DNA from 2 places in the Paenibacillus sp. J22TS3 genome. Region 2 is predicted to be linked to the other one. Evidence: predicted binding sites of a transcription regulator. Region 2 holds the regulator's gene; the other holds the start of a gene.
What was found. Region 2 encodes CtsR, which represses protease genes until heat stress. Its sites were predicted from a motif close to ATGGTCAATAAAGGTCAAACA; they were not measured.
Positions count from the first base shown of each region.

Region 1: a site for CtsR is predicted at 8,255-8,275, ahead of clpP (ATP-dependent Clp endopeptidase proteolytic subunit ClpP). Genes of this name have one in related genera too.

Region 1 covers NZ_BOSF01000011.1:43,780-54,156, forward strand. Annotated here, with positions in the region: gene KJS63_RS24250 (SIMPL domain-containing protein) at 1-757, shown strand, start outside; gene KJS63_RS24255 (ABC transporter ATP-binding protein) at 1,051-2,025, shown strand; gene KJS63_RS24260 (ABC transporter permease) at 2,022-2,873, shown strand; gene KJS63_RS24265 (ABC transporter permease) at 2,870-3,676, shown strand; gene KJS63_RS24270 (polyamine ABC transporter substrate-binding protein) at 3,756-4,763, shown strand; gene KJS63_RS24275 (GDSL-type esterase/lipase family protein) at 5,096-5,728, shown strand; gene KJS63_RS24280 (PdaC/SigV domain-containing protein) at 6,231-7,316, shown strand; gene clpP (ATP-dependent Clp endopeptidase proteolytic subunit ClpP) at 7,407-8,003, opposite strand; tRNA gene KJS63_RS24290 (tRNA-Arg) at 8,352-8,426, opposite strand; gene KJS63_RS24295 (sugar-binding transcriptional regulator) at 8,703-9,743, shown strand; gene gap (type I glyceraldehyde-3-phosphate dehydrogenase) at 9,825-10,377, shown strand, end outside.
Region 2 covers NZ_BOSF01000013.1:61,686-72,062, forward strand. Annotated here, with positions in the region: gene KJS63_RS25380 (nucleoside triphosphate pyrophosphohydrolase family protein) at 213-608, shown strand; gene pssA (CDP-diacylglycerol--serine O-phosphatidyltransferase) at 697-1,425, opposite strand; gene disA (DNA integrity scanning diadenylate cyclase DisA) at 1,479-2,555, opposite strand; gene radA (DNA repair protein RadA) at 2,569-3,936, opposite strand; gene clpC (ATP-dependent protease ATP-binding subunit ClpC) at 4,118-6,559, opposite strand; gene mcsB (protein-arginine kinase McsB) at 6,612-7,670, opposite strand; gene mcsA (protein-arginine kinase activator protein McsA) at 7,683-8,201, opposite strand; gene KJS63_RS25415 (CtsR family transcriptional regulator) at 8,227-8,691, opposite strand; gene KJS63_RS25420 (type II asparaginase) at 9,336-10,377, shown strand, end outside.

The sequences.
Region 1 (10,377 bases), on a different contig from region 2:
GAAGATTTGGGTGAAATCACTAGGATCAGTGCTGATTGCAGGGACATTGTTGGCTGGAGGTACTACGGTGGGCGGGCTGCTGACTGATGCGCCGCGCGCTTATGCGGATGAGGCAGTACAGCGTAATGTAATTAATGTGACTGGTAGCGGGGAAGTTTTTATTAAGCCGGATATTGCCTATCTATCCATCGGTGTAGAAGCTCAGGCAGCGACGGCTCAAGAAGCGCAGAAGGCTACTGCGGCTCAGATCGCGAAGCTTACGAACCTGCTGAAGAATACGTGGAAAATTGATGCTGCGGATATCCAGACAACGGGATTCTATGTTCAGCCGAACTATACTTACAATGACAAGGAGGGGCAGAAGCTAAAGGGCTATAATGCCTCCCATACGCTTCAAGTGAAATACCGTCAGCTCGACAAGATTGGTCAGCTTCTGGATGACGCGTCGAAGAATGGGGCGAACCGGATTGACAACGTGCGCTTTACCGTTGAGAACCCGGATCAATACCAAGAGCAGGTAATTAACAAAGCGTTGGCGAATGCAGAACTGAAGGCCGGGATCATCGCCAAAGGTGTGAAGCGTCAAATGGGCGCAGTTCTCAGCGTAAGCCAAGGCGGAGTAAGCAGTGTTCCTATGTATGAGCAGAACTATCTTGCCATGGAGAAGTCTACCGCAAGCTCTGCAGCTGATAGTGCGGTTGAACCTGGTCAGATTAAAGTAACAACAACTTTGAACGTGCAGTATGAGCTTAAATAGCAGGGTTTAAACCGATTTAAGATTTTCAGGAACGCCCTTCCCCGGGCAGTGGGGAAGGGCGTTTTTTGTCACATCTTATACATCTTCCTGCCTGAAGACCTATAAAGGTGTTGTATCAAGGGGTAAAACAAGGTATATTGAATATGCAAAAAAATGATAGACTAATAGGAGCCATCCCTAGGGATATGGCTTTTTTTTCAGATTGTACAAAAGACAGGGAACCCTGCAGGATTCCCCGTTCGCCAATAGCATGTAGGCTACATAGGAACCCATAATTGAACAATAAGGAGTTGATGCACATGATTGAACTGATTGATGTCCAGAAGCATTTTGCCGGACAAGTCGTTGTGCATCCGCTGAACCTGACGATTAAGGAAGGTGAATTTCTGACCTTGCTCGGGCCCAGCGGCTGTGGGAAGACGACAATTCTCCGGATGATTGCCGGCTTTGAACAACCAACAGAAGGACGGATTGTGCTGGACGGAGCGGACTTAACCGCACTTCCCCCGAACCGCCGGGACTTGAATCTGGTATTCCAGCATTATGCGCTTTTTCCCCATATGACGGTGGAGGACAATATCGCATTCGGGCTGAAAATGAAAAAGCTGCCGCAGGCCGAGATCACAAAGAGGATAGAAGAAGCGGTGGCGATGACCCAGCTGACTCCGCTCGTCAAACGCTTCCCTCACCAGCTGTCCGGTGGACAGCAGCAGCGTGTCGCCATTGCGCGGGCTATCGCTAACAAGCCGAAGGTGCTGCTGCTTGACGAACCGCTGGGCGCGCTTGATCTCCAGCTTCGGAAGAACCTGCAGTCTGAGCTGAAGCAGCTCCAGCGCAGCCTGGGCATTACGTTCGTGTATGTAACCCATGACCAGGAAGAGGCGATGATGCTTTCTGACCGGATCGTGATTATGAATAATGGACAAGTAGAACAGATTGGGACACCTCGGGAAATTTATGCAACACCTGCTACCTTGTTTGCCGCAACATTCGTGGGAGAGAATAATATATTTTCCCAGGATGGGCGGCTGTTCGCCGTTCGTCCTGAGAAGCTGAGAGCAACCCGGGATACGGCCGCGGCGAAGCGGACCGGAGTGGTTCAAGATGTGCTTTACCTTGGCAGCATTCACAAGGTCATTGTCCAGCTGGACAATGAGCCGATGACGGTTAGTATCGCGCTGGACTTCACGGACGAGCGTCCGTGGGAGATCGGTGAAAGACTCGGGGTGGATTGGGGCCCTGGAGATGAGGTGAATATCGGCGCATGAAGAAATCAGGATTTGCACTGCTTCCAGTCCTGCTGTGGCTGAGTATTTTTCTTGTCATTCCCATGCTTATTGTGGTGGGAATTTCCTTCATGCAAAGAGATGCCGATGGGAACCTGATCTATACGTTTAGTCTGGATGCATACAAAGTCTTCTTTGATTCTCTTTACCTGGGGATTTATTGGGATACAATTGTCTTATCTGTAGCCACAACGGTGATCTGCCTGCTGCTGAGCTATCCGCTGGCTTATTACATCGCCAGGTCGGGTCCACGCAGACAGGCTTGGGGGCTTGCCCTCATCACCATTCCGTTCTGGATCAACTTTCTGATCCGGACGTACGCCTGGGTTCTGCTGCTGCGCACGCAGGGTGTGGTGAACAGCCTGCTGATGAATCTTGGCTGGATCTCTGAACCGATGCAGATGCTGTATACCAAAGGTGCGGTTCTTCTAGGAATGGTATATACCTTCATTCCATTTATGGTGCTGCCGATTTATGTGGCCATCGAGCAGATGGACAGGAGGCTGCTGGAAGCCGCCAGCGACCTGGGAGCTTCCCCTTGGCGTTCGTTCTGGCATATTACCCTGCCCCAGACCAAGTCGGGGATTACGACCGGTGCGGTGCTTGTATATGTCTCAACCACGGGAATGTTTGTGGTGACGGATATCCTTGGAGGCGCCAAGTCGTCCATGATCAGCAACATCATTCAGACGCAGTTCCTAGGGGCGAGAAATTGGCCGTTCGGTGCTGCGCTGTCTGTGATATTTGTGATCACCTCGTTGATCTTGATTGCGTTATTTAACAGGGCGATGACCTCCAGATATGAATCGGTGAAGGGGGGACGGGCATGAGAAGCAAGAAAAGTCCATGGCTTGGCCTTCACTCGCTGTTGATGATGATCTTTATTTACGTGCCGATTCTGTTTATTATCCTGTTCTCATTTAATGATTCCAGGTTATCTGCGGAGTGGCGCGGCTTTACATTCGACTGGTACGTATCGCTGTTTGATAATGATCACGTGATGGATGCTCTGCAGAACAGTTTGATCGTGGCTGTGGTATCCACGATTGTGGCTACCCTGCTGGGGACACTCGCAGCCATTGCTGTCCGCAGATCCAGCCGAAGGCTGAAGCTTGGCACGAATGGGCTGATGTACCTGCCGATCGTGATTCCTGACATTATCATGGGCTTGTCTCTGCTGGTGCTGTTCCGGATACTTGAGATCGATACCGGTAAAACAACGATTATTATTGCTCATATCACTTTCAGCATGTCATATGTATACGTAGTGGTGTCTTCACGCCTTGCCGGCATGGGCAAGCAGCTGGAGGAGGCGGCACAGGATCTCGGAGCAAGCCCGTGGCAGACCTTCCGCCACGTGACCCTGCCCCAAATTACACCAGGCATCATTTCAGGGGCTTTAATTGCTTTTACCATGTCGCTGGATGATTTCATGGTCAGCTTCTTTGTATCGGGGCCCAGCTCAACTACGCTGCCAATCTATATATACGGGCAGGTCAAGCGGGGTATTTCCCCGGAAATTAACGCGCTCTGTACGATTTTGATCCTGGTAAGTGTAACGCTGATTTTCCTGGCTCAGTATATGCTGAATCGGGGCAAGGGGCAGAAGAAACAGAAAATGCTGCCGTTCTAACACATGAAGAAGTAATGGGAAGAGAGGAGATAACGAATTGAATAAAAAGTTAAAGCTTGTAAGTCTGCTGCTAACCGCCATGTTGGTGGTTTTGGCTTTGTCCGGCTGCGGTTCGAAGAAAGAGACCCTGAACATCTACAGCTGGGCGGATAACTTCGATCCTCAGGTGCTGAAGGATTTCGAAGAGCAGAACAACGTGAAGATCAACTACGATAATTTTGCGAATAACGAGGATTTGCTGGCTAAGATCAAAGCTGGCGGAGGCGGGTATGATTTGATTCAGCCATCGGATTATATGGTGGCCACGATGATCAAGGAGAACCTGCTTGCACCGCTGAACATGGCAAACATTCCGAACTTCGCGAATCTGACGGAGTCGCTCAAGAACCCGCCTTTTGATCCAGGCAATAAGTATTCCATTGTATATATGTCCGGAGTTACCGGGATTGCTTATAACAAGAAATATGTGAAAGAACCGATCTCCAGCTGGGCGGACTTGTGGAACCCGAAATACAAAGGGAAAGTGCTGCTGCTCGATGATAACCGGGAAGTGATTGGAATGTCCCTGAAGAAGAACGGATGGTCGAACAGCTCCACGGACGAGACACAGATCAAGACCTCTGTTGAAGATCTGAAGAAGCTGCTGCCTAGCGTGCTTGCCTTTGATACGGACACTATCAAGCAGAAGATGATTCAGGAAGAAGGCTGGATCGCCACCATGTGGTCCGGAGACGCTTCTTTTGTAGCCAAGGAAAATAAGGATATCGCCTACGTTGTTCCTAAGGAGGGCGGTACCATTTTCGCGGATAACTATGCTATCCCTAAGGATGCTAAAAACAAGGAGCTGGCTGAGAAATTCATCAACTATATGATGGATCCGAAGGTCAGTGCGAAGAACTATGAAGCGATCGGGTACAGTGATCCGAATGCCAAGGCGATGGAATTCCACAGCAAAGAATACCGTGACGACAAAATGATTAATTTGTCCGAAGATGAAATGAAACGCACCGAATGGCTCAAGGATGTGGGAAATACCTTGCAGGTGTATGACCGATTCTGGACCGAGCTGAAAAGCGGACGTGAATAATTGAAGATATATAAAATGAGCTTTAAAAAAATAACCGATCTCAGCGGAGAGGCCGAGTGATTCTGAAGAAGCGGAGCGTCCGCCTTTGTCTCCGAAATGCCCCTACTTGGATATCTAGTTCAAAGGATTTCGGAGACAACAGTGGTCGTAAGAACACTCGGCATCGCAGCGCCCAAAACGGTAACCTTTATAAGTTCATTCTATATAGTTAAGAAGTCCGTCCCACTGGGACGGGTTTTTTTGTCTCGACGTATGTCCATTAAGGACATCTCCCCGTTGCCTGCTGGGATACCGGTACATAAGATGAACCATATGTATAGGAGGCGATACGGGTGAGCTATCTATATACGGCGATAGGGGATTCCTTGACTACCGGATTCGGGGCTCTGCCCGGCAACGGGTTCGTGCCCACATATCGGCGGATGGCCGAAGGCACACTTCGTACTCAGGTGTACAGCCAGAACCTGGGTGTTAACGGCCTGACCTCAGGTGAGCTTGAGAAGCGGCTCCGATATCCGGTCTATCAGCAGGCTCTGAGAGATGCCAATATCATAACCATCTCCATTGGTGGAAATGACCTGATCCAAGCTGCAAAGGCAATCCGGCGGACTCCTTCGCGGGAATCCCAGATTCTGAGTCAGTCCTTGGCCGAGTGCAAACGGAATTTTACGGATATCGTCCGCACGGTCTATGGCATCAAGGAGGGGAGCCGCAGCAGATATATCCTGCGCGTCGTTGGTCTGTACAATCCCCATCCAGAGGTGAGGGAGGGGGATGCTTGGGTTACCCAGTTCAACCGGTATGCTGCCCAGTTCTCAAACCAGGTTTACGGCTTTGCGGACATTTTCCCCATCTTTACCAGAAGGGGCAGGGAGCTGCTCTCGATTGATCAAGTACACCCTAATGGACGCGGCTATAAGGTGATAGCGGAACAGCTTCATAGACTGGGGTACGGGTATTTGTAACAGATCAGCACCGGATATCCGGCAGGTTAGAGCTCATTTATGAGAAGTGCTGTATCATTGAACTTGAGGATTACCTATAGGCAAGAGTGTTCGATGATTCCGAAGGTGCACAACGGTCGCCTTAGGGACCGGACTTCTATCTTAGAACATTTAATCAAGAGGTCTGGGAACGACAGCGGCCGGAAGGACATTTCATAGGCTGCTATACTGTAAAATCAATAGTTCAACTGATACAGTTCCTATTGAGCAGGTAGGTCATCCAAGCACCCGAAGCCACGAGCTGAGGGTGTCTTTTTTTATATAGAAACAACAATACCTGCTTAAAAAATTACATAATGTTTAAAAAAATGTCATGGTCCGTCCTCGAATGGAAAGAAAGTGTAATGTACATTGTTACCCTTTAATCCCCTTGGATACCTATAATTATGAAGTGTGTTAAAGACGAATGTTCTTGAACGAATGGAAATAAACCGGATATTCAACTAAGAAAGGAGTAATCTTAATGAATCAAGGAATGAAGTGGAGTGCCGGGCTACTGGCAGCAGCTATATTAGTAGGAGGCGCCGCGGTTCCGGCTGGCACAGGGTATGCCGCAAAGGCGGTAGTAAAGAAAGCGGAGACGGCGCAGGTGCCCGTTAGTTTGAAGTGGAACGGCAAGGTGTCCAAGGATAAAGGAATGCTGATCGGAGGACGGGTGTTCGTTCCGGTTACTTTTCTGCGTGATACAGTGGGGATGAAATTCACCTATGATGCCAAGTCCCATGTCTACAGCATTGGGGAAGGATACCGTAAGCTTAACCTGACTGTATCTGCGGGTACAGCTACTGCGGATATTAACGGATATTATTTGTTGTCCGATGAGTATGGCTCTAAGATGAATAAAGGTCATTTGTATGTGCCGTACAAGCTGCTTAATGATTACATGGGGCTGCAGTCCAACTGGGATACGAAGACGAAGCAGCTAAGCGTGGGGGCGCGTGCGGAGAATGCCATTCAGATCAAGACCGTAACGGTAGACAAAACCTTCAAAGGCGCAACGGCCAAGCTGCAGTATCCGCAAATTAGCGGGCTGGCTGATGAAGCTGCCCAGAAAGCGATCAATGACACGCTGAAGGCCCACATGGACAAGTTCGTGGCTGCTGCGGAGAAGGAGCTTAAGAAGCGGACAGCACAAGAGAACAAGTATGAGTATGACAGCAATTATATCGTTACATTTAATGAAAAAGGCGTACTGAGTCTCGTGGTGGCGCAGGGTTCTTATACGGGAGGGGCGCATGGTCTAACCCTTACAGACGGGTTTACCTTCTCGCTCAAGGATGGCAAGCAGCTGGGCATGAGCGATCTGCTGAAGAGCAATCCGAATTACAAGAAGCAGCTGAATCAGGAGCTTGGCAAGAAGCTAAAAGCAAATGGCGGCTACCTGGGCGGCTTTAAAGGACTGACTTCGGACAAAAACTTCTATCTGAAGCCAAACACCCTGACGATTTACTTCCAGCCGTATGAATATACCGCTTTTGCGGAAGGAACCGTTCAGTATGATTTTGCCCTTAGTAATCTAGTTGCCAAGGGAGCAAATCCGTTTAAATAAGAAGGAAGAGTCAAATTAAGCTGATATCAAAATGAAAAGCCCCCGCTTCGCTGTTTAGCGAAGACGGGGGCTTGTTGTTTTAACCAGAAATTATACGCCTTGTGGACCGGTCTTCTCGATAACCTTATCGACAATACCGTAGTCTTTGGCTTCATATGCGCTCATGAAGTAATCGCGGTCGGTATCCTTCTCAATGCGCTCAAGCGGCTGGCCTGTACGCTCAGCCAGAATCTTGTTCAGAGAATCGCGCATCTTGAGGATGCGGCGGGCACGGATTTCGATATCCGTAGCTTGACCTTCGGCTCCACCCAGCGGCTGGTGAATCATGATCTCACTATTCGGAAGTGCGAAGCGCTTGCCCTTCTCCCCGGCATTCAGCAGGAATGCGCCCATGGAAGCCGCGAGGCCCACACAGATAGTGGAGACATCCGATTTGATGAACTGCATGGTATCATAAATAGCCATACCGGCTGTAATCGAGCCGCCTGGACTGTTGATATACAGATGAATATCTTTACCCGGGTCTTCAGCATCGAGGAACAGCATTTGCGCAATAATGGAGTTGGCAACCACGTCATTTACCTGGGTTCCAAGGAAGATGATACGATCCTTAAGAAGTCTGGAATAAATGTCATAAGCACGTTCACCGCGATTGCTTTGTTCGACAACCATAGGAATATAGCTCATTAGAAAACCCTCCTTAAAAGTGTTTGGATAAAAGAATTAAGTTGATGCATCATTCCATCATTCCATCCCTTACATCATTGACCAAAAAGATGAGGTCAAAACGGGGGGGGGACAAGCCAAAAATAATATGTAGGCTGTCTGTCTATGGAATCTTAAGCAATATGGATGAACTTAGGAAATCAATCTTCAAAATCCGCTGTTCTGCAGTAAGTTCATTCCATAATAACCACATCATAAACAATTTCAAACATAAAGTCAAAGAAAGTCAAACTAATTATAAAAAAAAGGCCCGCTTTCGGGTGGGTTTGGTTAAACATATTAAAGGTATTCAGAAATTACCAAAAATTATGGCGCGCCCGCGAGGAATTGAACCTCGATCTCAGGCTTCGGAGGCCTGCGTCATATCCATTGGACCACGGGCGCAAATTTAGAGTAACAAAAATAATTATATGATATCGCTAATTAAATTGCAAGCTTAATCTACATTACACTGCTGAAGTGCTTGATAGATCAGGCATTTTGCATAAACAAGACATGCGAGGTAAATTATACGATCGTCAGACTTGCAAGAGAGGGGGAAATTGGGTAGAATGTAGGTGGGACTTAAAAAGTTAACCCGGGACATTTTAAGGCCAACCGGCTGTTTAGCTGGTTCGTTTATTGATGAAGATGAGATGAATGCCGAGCAGGAGTGAAAGCATGCGAAATATATTGGAAATCCAAAAGCAGCTTCTGCCTGATCTCATGGATGTTCTCAAGAAAAGATACACAATTCTTCATCAGATCAAGCTTGCCGGAGTGATTGGCCGCAGGACGCTAGCCGCTTCCCTTAATATGACGGAGCGGGTGCTGCGGGCTGAGACAGACCTGCTTAAAGCACAGGGACTGATTGAAATTGAGAATACCGGGATGGCCATCAGCGAAGCTGGGAGCAACCTGGTCGAGATGCTGGAGCCCCTGGTTAAGGAACTGCTCGGTCTTGCCGCATTGGAAGAGAGAATCCGCAAAGCCTATGGGCTTCGCAAGGTCATCGTCGTTCCTGGCGATTGGGATGTCTCCCCGGAGACGAAGCAAGAGCTTGGACGGGCGGGAGCCAAGGCACTCCTTGAGGTCATGGAGGAGGGCGATGTGGTCGCTGTAACCGGCGGCACAACCATTGCCGAGGTAGCCGAGAAGCTGACTATGCCGGCTCAGGCGCCGCTGAAGGATAGCTGGTTCGTACCAGCCCGAGGTGGACTTGGAGAGAACCTGGAGATCCAGGCCAACACCATTGCTTCTACTATGGCAAAACGTGTAGGCGCAGGCTATCGTCTGCTGCACGTGCCCGATCTTCTAGGCAAAGAGGCTTACCATTCCCTGGTCAGCGATCCGAACACACAGGAAATCGTGGCTTTGATCCGCAAGGCAAGAATTGTCGTTCATGGCATCGGGGATGCTATGGAAATGGCCCACAGGCGTAAGCTGGATGCCTCCATGCTTGAGGAGATTCAGAAGGAAGGAGCTCTTGCTGAATCGTTCGGTTACTATTTCGATAAAGATGGCATGGTTGTCCACAAGATGCTGACGCTTGGTCTGAGACTTGAAGATATCATTTCCACAGAGGTGGTTATCGGAATCGCAGGCGGCCGAAGCAAAGCCAAGGCCATACACGCAGTGCTGCGTTTTGGCCATGAGGATATTCTGGTGACGGACGAAGCGGCAGCCAAGGAGCTTGTCAGCTGGCTTGACCACAGTTCATGAAGCAATAAAATAAATAGGGTTACTCATGACGGCTAATGCCGTCTTGAATAAATAAAAAACGAAATTTGGGAGGAACTATCAATGAGTGTAAAAGTTGGTATTAATGGATTTGGCCGTATCGGACGTCTTGCTTTCCGTCGTATTCAAAACGTGGAAGGTATTGAAGTAGTAGCTATCAATGACCTGACAGATGCTAAAATGTTGGCTCATTTGCTTAAATACGACACTACACAAGGCAGATTCAACGGTGAAGTTGAAGTTCATGACGGATTCTTCAAAGTGAACGGCAAAGAAGTTAAAGTTCTTGCCAACCGCAACCCTGAAGAATTGCCATGGGGCGAGCTCGGCGTTGATATCGTTCTTGAGTGCACAGGTTTCTTCACTACTAAAGAAAAAGCTGAACTTCACCTCAAAGGCGGCGCTAAAAAAGTGGTTATCTCCGCTCCAGCTACCGGCGACATGAAGACGATCGTATATAACGTTAACCATGAGACTCTTGATGGTTCCGAAACTGTAATCTCTGGCGCATCTTGCACAACCAACTGCTTGGCTCCAATGGCTAAGACACTGAATGACAAATTCGGTATCGTTGAAGGCTTGATGACTACAATCCACGCTTACACAGGTGACCAAA
Region 2 (10,377 bases):
TTCCTTCACCTCCTTGAAATTTTGTACATCTGTTCTTTATCCAGTATGATCCATTTTTTGCAGAGGTAATCTAGCGGATTGAACTTTTTTTTCGAGTTGTCCGAAATGTCCTAATCTCTCTCAAAGCCCTTGGTTGTGGGATTTCTGCTTGATCCAGAGGGAAAAGGTGATCTATAATGTATTCAATTCATAATATAAGGTGGATGGAAAATATGAGCACACTTAGCTTACAGTCTTTTCAAGAACAAGTTTCCGAATTGCTGCTCCGTCACCGCAGTCTGCTCGATGTCCTGTCCAAAAATGGACAAAGCAATGCTTCCGTCATCCGTGCGGTAACTAAAGCCGTCACAGAGTGCGGATGCATTGAGCTTCATGCTACCAAGCAAACCTTTGAACCCGGTATCGATCTTGAACAGGCCAAGGAAGTGGCCGGCAAGCACGTAAAGGGAGAGCTTTGCGAGAACTGCAGGGAAGCGGTTAGTTCAGAACTGGGCCGCAACTTGTTTTATATGTCTGCCTTATGTAATCTGCTTGATATTAACATGGATGATGTCGTTCAAAGGGAATCCCAGAAATGCTCCACGCTTGGATTGTTCAATCTGTCTTAAGATATCCCGATAAAAAATGCAAAAAACACTGGCCCTGCTGGACCAGTGTTTTTGTTTGTTTATCAAACTGTAGGGTAACCTGTATCAATTAATGTTTGGAGCGGTAAGGCTCATCGGAAGAGTGCGAATGCGGACCCCTTTTGCCGAACAATCTTTCAATATTCTGCTTAAGCCCATACAGCGCATAGATCACAAGAGGCACAAAAATCAGTTTGGTCAATTGGTCCGGGAATCTTACGGCCACCACCACAGCAACCAGTACGACCCATGGTGCGAACCAAAGCGCTTTTCTGGGAAGTCCAATTTTCTTGAAATTCGGATATCTTACGGAGCTCACCATCAAATAAGAAAGCAGAAGCATCGCTATAATAAAATAAGGGGCTGTAATTTCTTTGTGAAATAACGACAACGTGGCAAGCACGCTACCGGCGGCCGGAATTGGAAGTCCAATGAAATATCCAGGAATTCCCGGCTTCACATTAAATCTCGCAAGGCGCAATGCACCGCACATTGGGAAAATAGCGGTCACGATCCAAGCCAGAGCGACCGGCATATCTTGAAAGGAAATAATGTACATCAGCAGAGCGGGTGCAATCCCGAAGGAAATGACATCCGAGAGAGAATCGAGTTCTTTTCCAAATTCGCTTTGACAGTTAAGCGCACGGGCTACACGTCCATCCAGACCATCCAGCAGCATGGCTACAATAACCATGATTGCCGCCAAACTGTACCTCCCGTTAAATGCCAACATAATCGCGACCATTCCGAGAAACAAGTTACCCAAGGTAAACATGTTCGGAATCGATTTAGTAATCATCTCTTCACCTCATATATATTATGCCTCAGGTTCATCCTTTGATTGTATGGGAATTAAATTTGTCTGTCAATAAATACTTGTTCCTGAAGGCGCTTTAGCCCCTCTTTAATTGCACGTGCCCGCACCTCGCCAATTCCATCCACTTCATCCAGCTCTTCAATGGAAGCCATCATAACTCCCGGCAGCTGTTCGAACCGCTCAACCAAATTGTGAACAATTACGTTAGGCAGCCGCGGAATTTTGTTCAGCACGCGGTAACCGCGCGGGGAGATCAGCTCTTCGGAAGAAGCCCAAGCCGCAGGATATCCGAGCAGCTTGGTAATGTGCACCACATCAAGCAATTCCTCATCGGAAGAACGTTTCAGACCTAAGATCAGATCACGGATATACTCCTCCTGGTCCTCACGGGCATAGTCCTTATACAAGAGCCAGGCTTCTTCTTCCATGTTGCTGACCAGCTCTTCCATCTGCATGCTAATCAGGCGGCCTTCCGTACCAAGCTCGTTGATGAATCTTTTGATTTCAAGCTTAATCCGGATCACCATTTCCACCCGTTGGATCACATTAATCACTTCCGGCAGAGTGACCAGCTCTTCGAACTCCGATGCTGTCAAGTTGGTCAAGGACTGATTGAGCACGGATCTATACTTCTCCAGCGTCTGAATTGCCTGATTCGCTTTGGTCAGAATCACGCCAATCTCTTTGAGCGCATAACGCAAACCACCTTGGTATAAGGTGATAATGTTACGGCGCTGCGAAATGGATACCACCAGCTTGCCGGTCTGCTTCGCTACCCGCTCCGCTGTACGGTGACGGATTCCCGTTTCGGCAGAAGAAATCGAGGAATCGGGAATCAGCTGCGTATTTGCATACAGAATCCGCTTCAAGTCCTCACTAAGAATAATGGCTCCATCCATCTTGGCGAGCTCATACAGGTAGTTCGGCGAGAAATCACAGTTGATGGAGAATCCCCCCTCCACCACCTCCATGACCTCTGGGCTGTATCCGACCACAATCAGGCCGCCCGTCTTCGCCCGCAGCACATTCTCCAGACCGTCCCTGAATGCCGTTCCCGGTGCGACGAGTCTGAGCAGATCGTTCATTTTCTCCAATTGGTTAGGTTCTTTCATCTTTAAGTGCCCCCTAATTTAACGCAACAGCTAACGCCTCTGCAACGGTGTTCACGCCGACAAGCTCAATACCTTTGGGGCTCTTCCATCCCTTAAGGCTTTTCTCTGGCAGAATGACCCGTTTGAATCCGAGCTTCTCCGCTTCTCTTACCCGCTGCTCCACACGGGACACCGCCCTTACCTCCCCGGTCAATCCAACCTCTCCGAAGATGACATCATCGGGCTTGGTCGGAATGTCCCGGAAGCTGGAAGCAATGCTCACCGCGATGGCCAGGTCGACAGCCGGCTCATCCAGCCGGACACCGCCCGCCACATTCACATAGGCATCCTGATTCTGCAGGAACATGCCCATTCTTTTCTCAAGAACGGCAATAATCAGATTCATCCGGTGATGATCCACTCCTGTCCCCATCCGCCTTGGTGAAGGAAAATGAGTCGAGGAGATCAACGCCTGAAGCTCCACCAGCATAGGACGCGTCCCTTCCATACTGGCGACTACAGTCGAACCGGCCACCCCAAGCGGACGCTCCGACAGGAACAATTCAGACGGATTCGTAACTTCCGTAAGACCTACTTCATTCATTTCGAAGATCCCGATTTCGTTGGTGGAACCAAAACGGTTCTTCACCGCTCTGAGCAGCCGGTAGGAATGATGCCGTTCACCTTCAAAATAAAGCACACAGTCCACCATATGCTCAAGCAGCCGTGGACCGGCAATAGCGCCCTCCTTGGTAACATGGCCGACAAGCACCGTGGCTATGCCCTGTCCCTTGGCGATTCTCATAAATCTTGCGGTACACTCACGGACCTGGGACACGCTTCCCGGCGCACTGGTCACTTCAGGTAAATATACAGTCTGAATCGAATCGATGACCAGAAAGTCAGGCGATACGCTCTCAATCGCTTCCTCAATGCTATCCATATTGCTCTCGCACAGCACAAAAAGCTCCTCCGACAGCGCACCAAGGCGTTCAGCGCGCAGCTTGGTCTGCCGTACGGATTCTTCTCCTGAAATATACAGTACACGAAGTCCTGCGCGGGCCATCTCATAAGACGTCTGAAGCAACAGTGTGGATTTGCCGATTCCCGGATCACCGCCAACCAGTACAAGTGAGCCCGGAACAACCCCTCCGCCAAGGACACGGTTTAACTCTCCGATTCCAGTCTGAACACGCGGCTCTTTACCGCTCTCTATATTGATGATGGGCTGGGCCTTTTCCTTAGTTTGAAAAAGCCCCGATGTCAGCCCTTGTGTCTTTACGACTTTCTCTGTTTCCTCAATCATGGTATTCCAGGCACTGCAGCCCGGGCACTTGCCATACCATTTCGGGGATTCGTAACCGCATTCCGTACAATAGAACTTGGTCTTAATTTTGGCCATGTACTTCTCCTAACCATCTGCAAAATATATTCCCGTAATTCAACCGGTATAACAATCAAAGTTTACCATTTATACTGTTTTATCGTAAAGTTCTAATGAAAATGTTATATCAAAAAACAAAGGGCTGCTTCATCTGAAGGTTAATCAGATGAAGTGCAGCCCCTTTTTGCCTGTATTTAGTTTAGTTTGGTGATAAAGTGCCTGTTCGATTCACCGTGAGAGCCCCGTTCTCTTCGTCGATCACCAGGGAATCTCCTTTTTTGATTGTGCCGGTCAGAAGCTCTTCAGACAAACGGTCTTCGATGTGCTTCTGAATCGCACGGCGGAGTGGACGCGCACCGTAAGCCGGATCAAAGCCTTCTTTGGCCAGGAATGCCTTGGCTTTGTCTGTGAGCAGGAAGTCCACATCATATTCACGCAGCCGTTTGCGAAGCTCCTCGGACATCAAGGTCACGATTTCGGAAATATGAACTTCTTCCAGGGAGTGGAAGACGATCGTTTCATCAATCCGGTTCAGGAACTCTGGACGGAAACTCTTCTTGAGCTCACCCATCACTTTATCCTTCATCGTCTCATAGTTGGCACCCGCATCGTTCACAGCAGTGAAACCAAGCGTTGTATTCTTCTTGATTACGTCTGCCCCTACGTTCGAAGTGAGAATAATCAGGGTGTTGCGGAAGTCTACAACACGGCCTTTAGAGTCGGTAAGACGACCGTCCTCAAGCACTTGAAGCAAAATGTTGAACACTTCAGGATGCGCCTTCTCAATCTCATCAAGCAGCACTACGGAATAAGGCTTGCGGCGAACCTTCTCAGTCAACTGGCCGCCTTCTTCATAACCTACATATCCTGGAGGGGCTCCAACCAGACGGGCTGTGGAGTGTTTCTCCATATACTCGGACATGTCAATCCGGATCACCGCGTTCTCATCACCGAACATAGCCTCAGCAAGAGCACGGGCTAGTTCCGTCTTACCTACCCCGGTAGGTCCGAGGAAAATGAAGGAGCCCATTGGCCGCTTCGGATCTTTAAGACCTGCACGGGCCCTGCGAATCGCACGGCTGACGGCCTTAACCGCCTCATCCTGCCCGATTACACGTTCATGAAGGATCTGCTCCATGTTAAGCAGACGCTCGGTTTCCTCTTCCTTCAGCTTGCTGACAGGGATACCCGTCCAGCTTGCCACGACCTGAGCAATGTCTTCCGGAGTAACCTCGGAATCCGTACGCCCCTGTTTCTCTTTCCATTGATTCTTCGTCACGTCCAACTCTTCGCGGATCTTCTGCTCCGTATCCCGGAGAGCGGCAGCCTTCTCGAATTCCTGGCTTTGAACAGCAGCGTCCTTCTCCTTGCGGATATCCTCCAGGCGGCTCTCCAGTTGTTTCAAATTAGGTGGTGCCGTATAAGAATTCAGTCTAACCTTAGATCCGGCTTCGTCGATAAGGTCAATCGCCTTATCTGGAAGGAAGCGGTCAGGAATATACCGGTCAGACAATTTTACTGCCTGCTCGATTGCCTCATCGGTAATTTTCACACGGTGATGCGCTTCATAACGGTCCCGGAGACCATGCAAAATCTGAATGGCTTCTTCAGGAGACGGTTGATCCACGGTAATAGGCTGGAAGCGCCGTTCCAGGGCGGCATCCTTTTCGATATACTTGCGGTATTCATCCAGGGTTGTTGCCCCGATGCACTGAAGCTCGCCACGGGCCAGAGCTGGCTTAAGAATATTGGAGGCATCGATCGCGCCTTCAGCACCCCCTGCACCGATCAGGGTATGCAGCTCATCAATGAACAGAATGATGTTACCCGCTTGGCGGATTTCATCCATAATTTTCTTCAAGCGGTCCTCAAATTCACCGCGGTATTTGGTCCCGGCTACAACCGAACCCATGTCGAGTGTCATAACTCTCTTCTCCCGGAGAATTTCCGGTATCTCATTGTTAATGATCTTCTGAGCCAATCCTTCGGCGATAGCTGTCTTACCAACACCCGGCTCACCGATAAGCACTGGGTTGTTCTTGGTCCGCCGGCTCAGAACCTGAATTACACGTTCAATTTCCTTGCTGCGGCCGATCACCGGATCAAGATTGCCTTCCTTGGCTGTCGCCGTCAGATCACGGGCCAAGCTGTCCAAGGTTGGTGTGTTCACATTTGCCGGAGTGCCATGGTGGCTTGATACAGCTTCACTGCTTCCAAGCAGCTGAAGCACCTGCTGACGGGCTTTGTTCAGACTAATCCCCAGGTTGTTCAGAACGCGTGCTGCCACGCCTTCCCCTTCACGGATTAGCCCAAGCAGAATGTGCTCGGTACCGACATAGGTATGTCCCAGCTTCCGCGCCTCATCCATGGACAGTTCGATAACCTTCTTGGCACGCGGTGTATATGCGATATTGGTTGGCTGCTCTTGTCCGCGGCCAATCAGAGTCTCTACTTCATCCTGAATCTTCTCAAGACCCAGACCCAGTCCGATTAACGCTTTAGCTGCAATCCCTTCGCCTTCCCGAATCAGACCCAGCAATATATGTTCGGTGCCGATATTATTATGCCCCAAACGAACTGCTTCCTCTTGAGCCAAAGCCAGCACTTTCTGTGCGCGTTCCGTAAATCTTCCAAACATCATATCCCTTACACCTCCATAATATGGTAAGAATCGCATGTCTAACTCATTGCATTTATTTACCCAATTTCTCGCGAATCAACTTGGCCCTGTACATATCCCGTTCTCCGCGGTCCATATGTTCATTGAACTTCTTTTGCAGAAAACCTGGCTGTGTCAGCACCGTAAGCTCATTCAGCTCGGAAGCCGACAAATGGTCAATCAAGCCCAGGTCAATGCCCAGTCTCACATCCGACAAGCGCTGTGCAGCTTCCTTGGAATCAATAATAGCGGCATTCGATAAGATACCGTAAGACCGCATGACCCTGTCAGTCATACGAAGCCTGGATTCCAGGAGAAGCTTCTGACGGGCCGTTTTCTCGTGCTCGATAATTTGCAGCACGACACCATGCAGGTTCTCAATAATTTCAGCTTCACTTTGTCCCAGTGTAATCTGATTTGAGATTTGAAACAAGTTACCCATAGCCTCACTGCCCTCACCGTAAATCCCCCGGACCGTCAGACCCACCTGGGTTACTGCCGACAGAATCCGGTTAATCTGCTGCGTCAGAACTAAGGCAGGCAGGTGCATCATGACTGAAGCTCTAAGACCTGTCCCTACATTTGTAGGACAACTGGTCAGATAACCTCTTTTGTCATCAAAGGCATAATCCACATGAGCTTCAAAAATATCATCTACAGCCGTCGCTCTCTCCCAAGCCTCATGGACATGAAAACCGGGATACAGGCACTGAATACGCAGATGGTCCTCCTCATTAATCATGATGCTAAGACTCTCGTCCTCACTAATGATGACCGCTCCATTTCGCGACTCCGTGGCAAGGTTAGGACTAATTAAATGCTTCTCCACAAGAATCTGACGGTCCAAATCTTCCATTTCATCAAGCAGGAGGAGATGCAGTCGACCATATTCACCTAACCGGTTGTCGCCAAGGACTTCTTTTAGCTGCTTCAGCACCTCTTCAGACTGCTGATTAGTGGCCAGCATTGGAAAAGCCAGATGTTGAAGGTTCCGCGCAATCCGTACCCGGCTGCTGATGACAATATCGGATTCATTTCCTCTATGTCTCATCCATTCACTGAGCGGCTGATCTGTAAACCGGAGATTTGGCATAACGCATTCCCCCTATTCTGATGAAATTTCCTTCTCAAGTTCCCGGATCTGATCCCGAAGCTTAGCCGCAGTCTCAAATTCCTCCTGCACAATCATCATCTGCAGCTGCTGCCGCAACTCGTCAATCTTACGCTTGGTCTGAATATGGCTGCCGATACGAACCGGCACTTTACCCATATGGGTGGTGTTACCGTGCACTCTCTTGAAGAGAGGGTCCAAGCGGTCGTTAAAATATTTATAACAAGAGCTGCATCCAAACCTTCCCACCTTACTGAATTGGGAATAGGTCATTCCGCATTCCTTACATTGAAGATTCTCTGTGTTCTTGCTGGTTACCTGCTTTCCGCTAGGACCAATATCCAGCAATCCGGATAACAAGCTGTGAATAGAAAAACCACCTGAAGTTCCCGGTATCATCTCGCCTTTTTCTCTGGCACAGGCTTCACAAATATGAAATTCCGTTTTTTCTCCGTTCACAATTTTGGTGAAATGAAGAGAAGCCGGACGTTTACCGCATTCCTGACAAAGCACAAGATGTCCCTCCTTTAACTGTGGCTTAAGATTTAACTAATAATGATATCAACATAGCTTTCATAATTCTTGCACGAATCTCATCCCGATAAGGAAGCTTGAGCGCAAGCACCTCTCTAGATACTACAGACCTCATCAGATTGGCTTCACGTTCAGTAATCACACGTGCTTCAACCAATTGATAGATTAATCCCTCAGCGGCTGCTTGACCCATCTCATTTCCAATCGTCTGATGCAGATGAGTATGCAATGAGGTCGGGCCAGGCAGCTCAATCCTGCGGATTCGGACATATCCGCCTCCGCCGCGCTTGCTTTCCACCAGGTACCCTTTCTCCAAAGTAAACCTTGTGCTGATCACGTAGTTGATTTGGGAAGGCACACAGGAGAATTTATCGGCTAAATCATTGCGCTGGATCTCAATGGTTCCCTCAGGACTTTCATGCAGAATACTCTTGAGATATTTTTCTATAATATCGGAGATATTTCGCATTCACTCATCCCTCCACTGCTGAAGCGTCTAGCCATTACGAAACGGCAAAAACGATCTCCTGATAAAGTCAACCTGCAGTCAAATCCAACAACTGAACTTTTAAGACATCGAATAATAAATCGGGTAAAAGAAATAATAACTATACATCGAATTGACTTTGACTTTCTTTGACCTTGAATTTATTATATCATATTTTCCTCATTTGCCAAGGCCCTTTTTATATTCAGTCTAAAATCCATTGGATCTATAAGCGCTCTCTAGGTCAGGTCTTAGCAAAATCCTGTTTATCCACCTCTAGTTATACTTTACCCATCCTACATCCTGTCCATTCGACCCTCCAATTAATTTACATAGCCATTAACCCACGCTTTGAAACCATTTAACTTGTAGCCATTCAGGGGTAATAAAATAAATCTATCGTTGGAGCTCGATTTATTTATGTAATAAAACCTAACATTTCTATTGTCGAATCGTATGATTTTCATATATACTTTCGTAAATAAGTTGCCTTCTTGTAAGATAACATTACATAGAATTAAGAAAGGAGCTGAAGTTATCGATTTCTTACTTAGACAAGCTGCTGCTTATTTACTGAATGTACAACCGACCATGATACTCACATAAGTGAAAGGGGATCAACTTCTATGAACTACAAAAAATTCTTCGCTGTATCACTATTAACAGGTACCTTATTTACTACAACACTTCTTACTGGATTAAATCCTTCTTCTGCTCAAGCCAACGAATTCGTAACTACAGGCAAGATAGTAGCTGTGAATTCTACATCTACAGTTCCTTCCGTCACTAAGGCGTTACCCAATATCAAAATTCTGGCCACCGGTGGAACTATAGCCGGATCATCTGCCTCAAACACCGATACAACGGGTTATAAGGCAGGAGCACTTGGTGTTGATACACTCATTAATGCAGTTCCAGAAATGAAGAGTATGGCTAATGTAAGTGGAGAACAAATTGCCAACGTTGGTAGTCCGGATATCACCAATGAAATTTTGTTAAAACTTGCAAAACGTGTCAACGAACTGCTTGCCCGCAATGATGTTGACGGCATCGTAATTACTCATGGAACGGACACCCTGGAAGAAACGGCCTACTTTCTGAATCTTGTTGTCAAAAGTGATAAGCCCGTTGTCGTAGTAGGGTCAATGCGACCTGCCACCGCGATGAGCGCCGATGGTCCTTTCAACCTGTATAATGCTGTAAAGGTTGCCGCCGACAAGCAGTCGGACGGAAAGGGTGTCCTCGTCATGCTTAATGACCGAATCGGTGCTGCCCGGTATATCACCAAGACCAACACCACTGCTGTAGATACATTCAAATCCTCGGAACAGGGCTATCTCGGCGCTGTAGTTGGCGATAAAGTATACTACTATAATGAACCTACCCGTAAACATACAACAAGCACCCCGTTCGACATTTCCAAGCTCGACAAGCTTCCTCAAGTTGATGTCCTATATGAATATGAGAATAACGGCAGATACTTATACGATGCTGCTGTGGCTGCTGGGGCCAAAGGGATTGTCGTTGCCGGTTCTGGTGACGGTTCGCTATCCAGCGCTTCTGAGGCCGGAGCCATTGATTCCGGGAAAAAGGGTGTGCTTATCGTCCGTTCAACGCGGGTAGGGAGTGGGACAGTCGCTCCTTCATCCGAAGACGCTAAGAGAAACT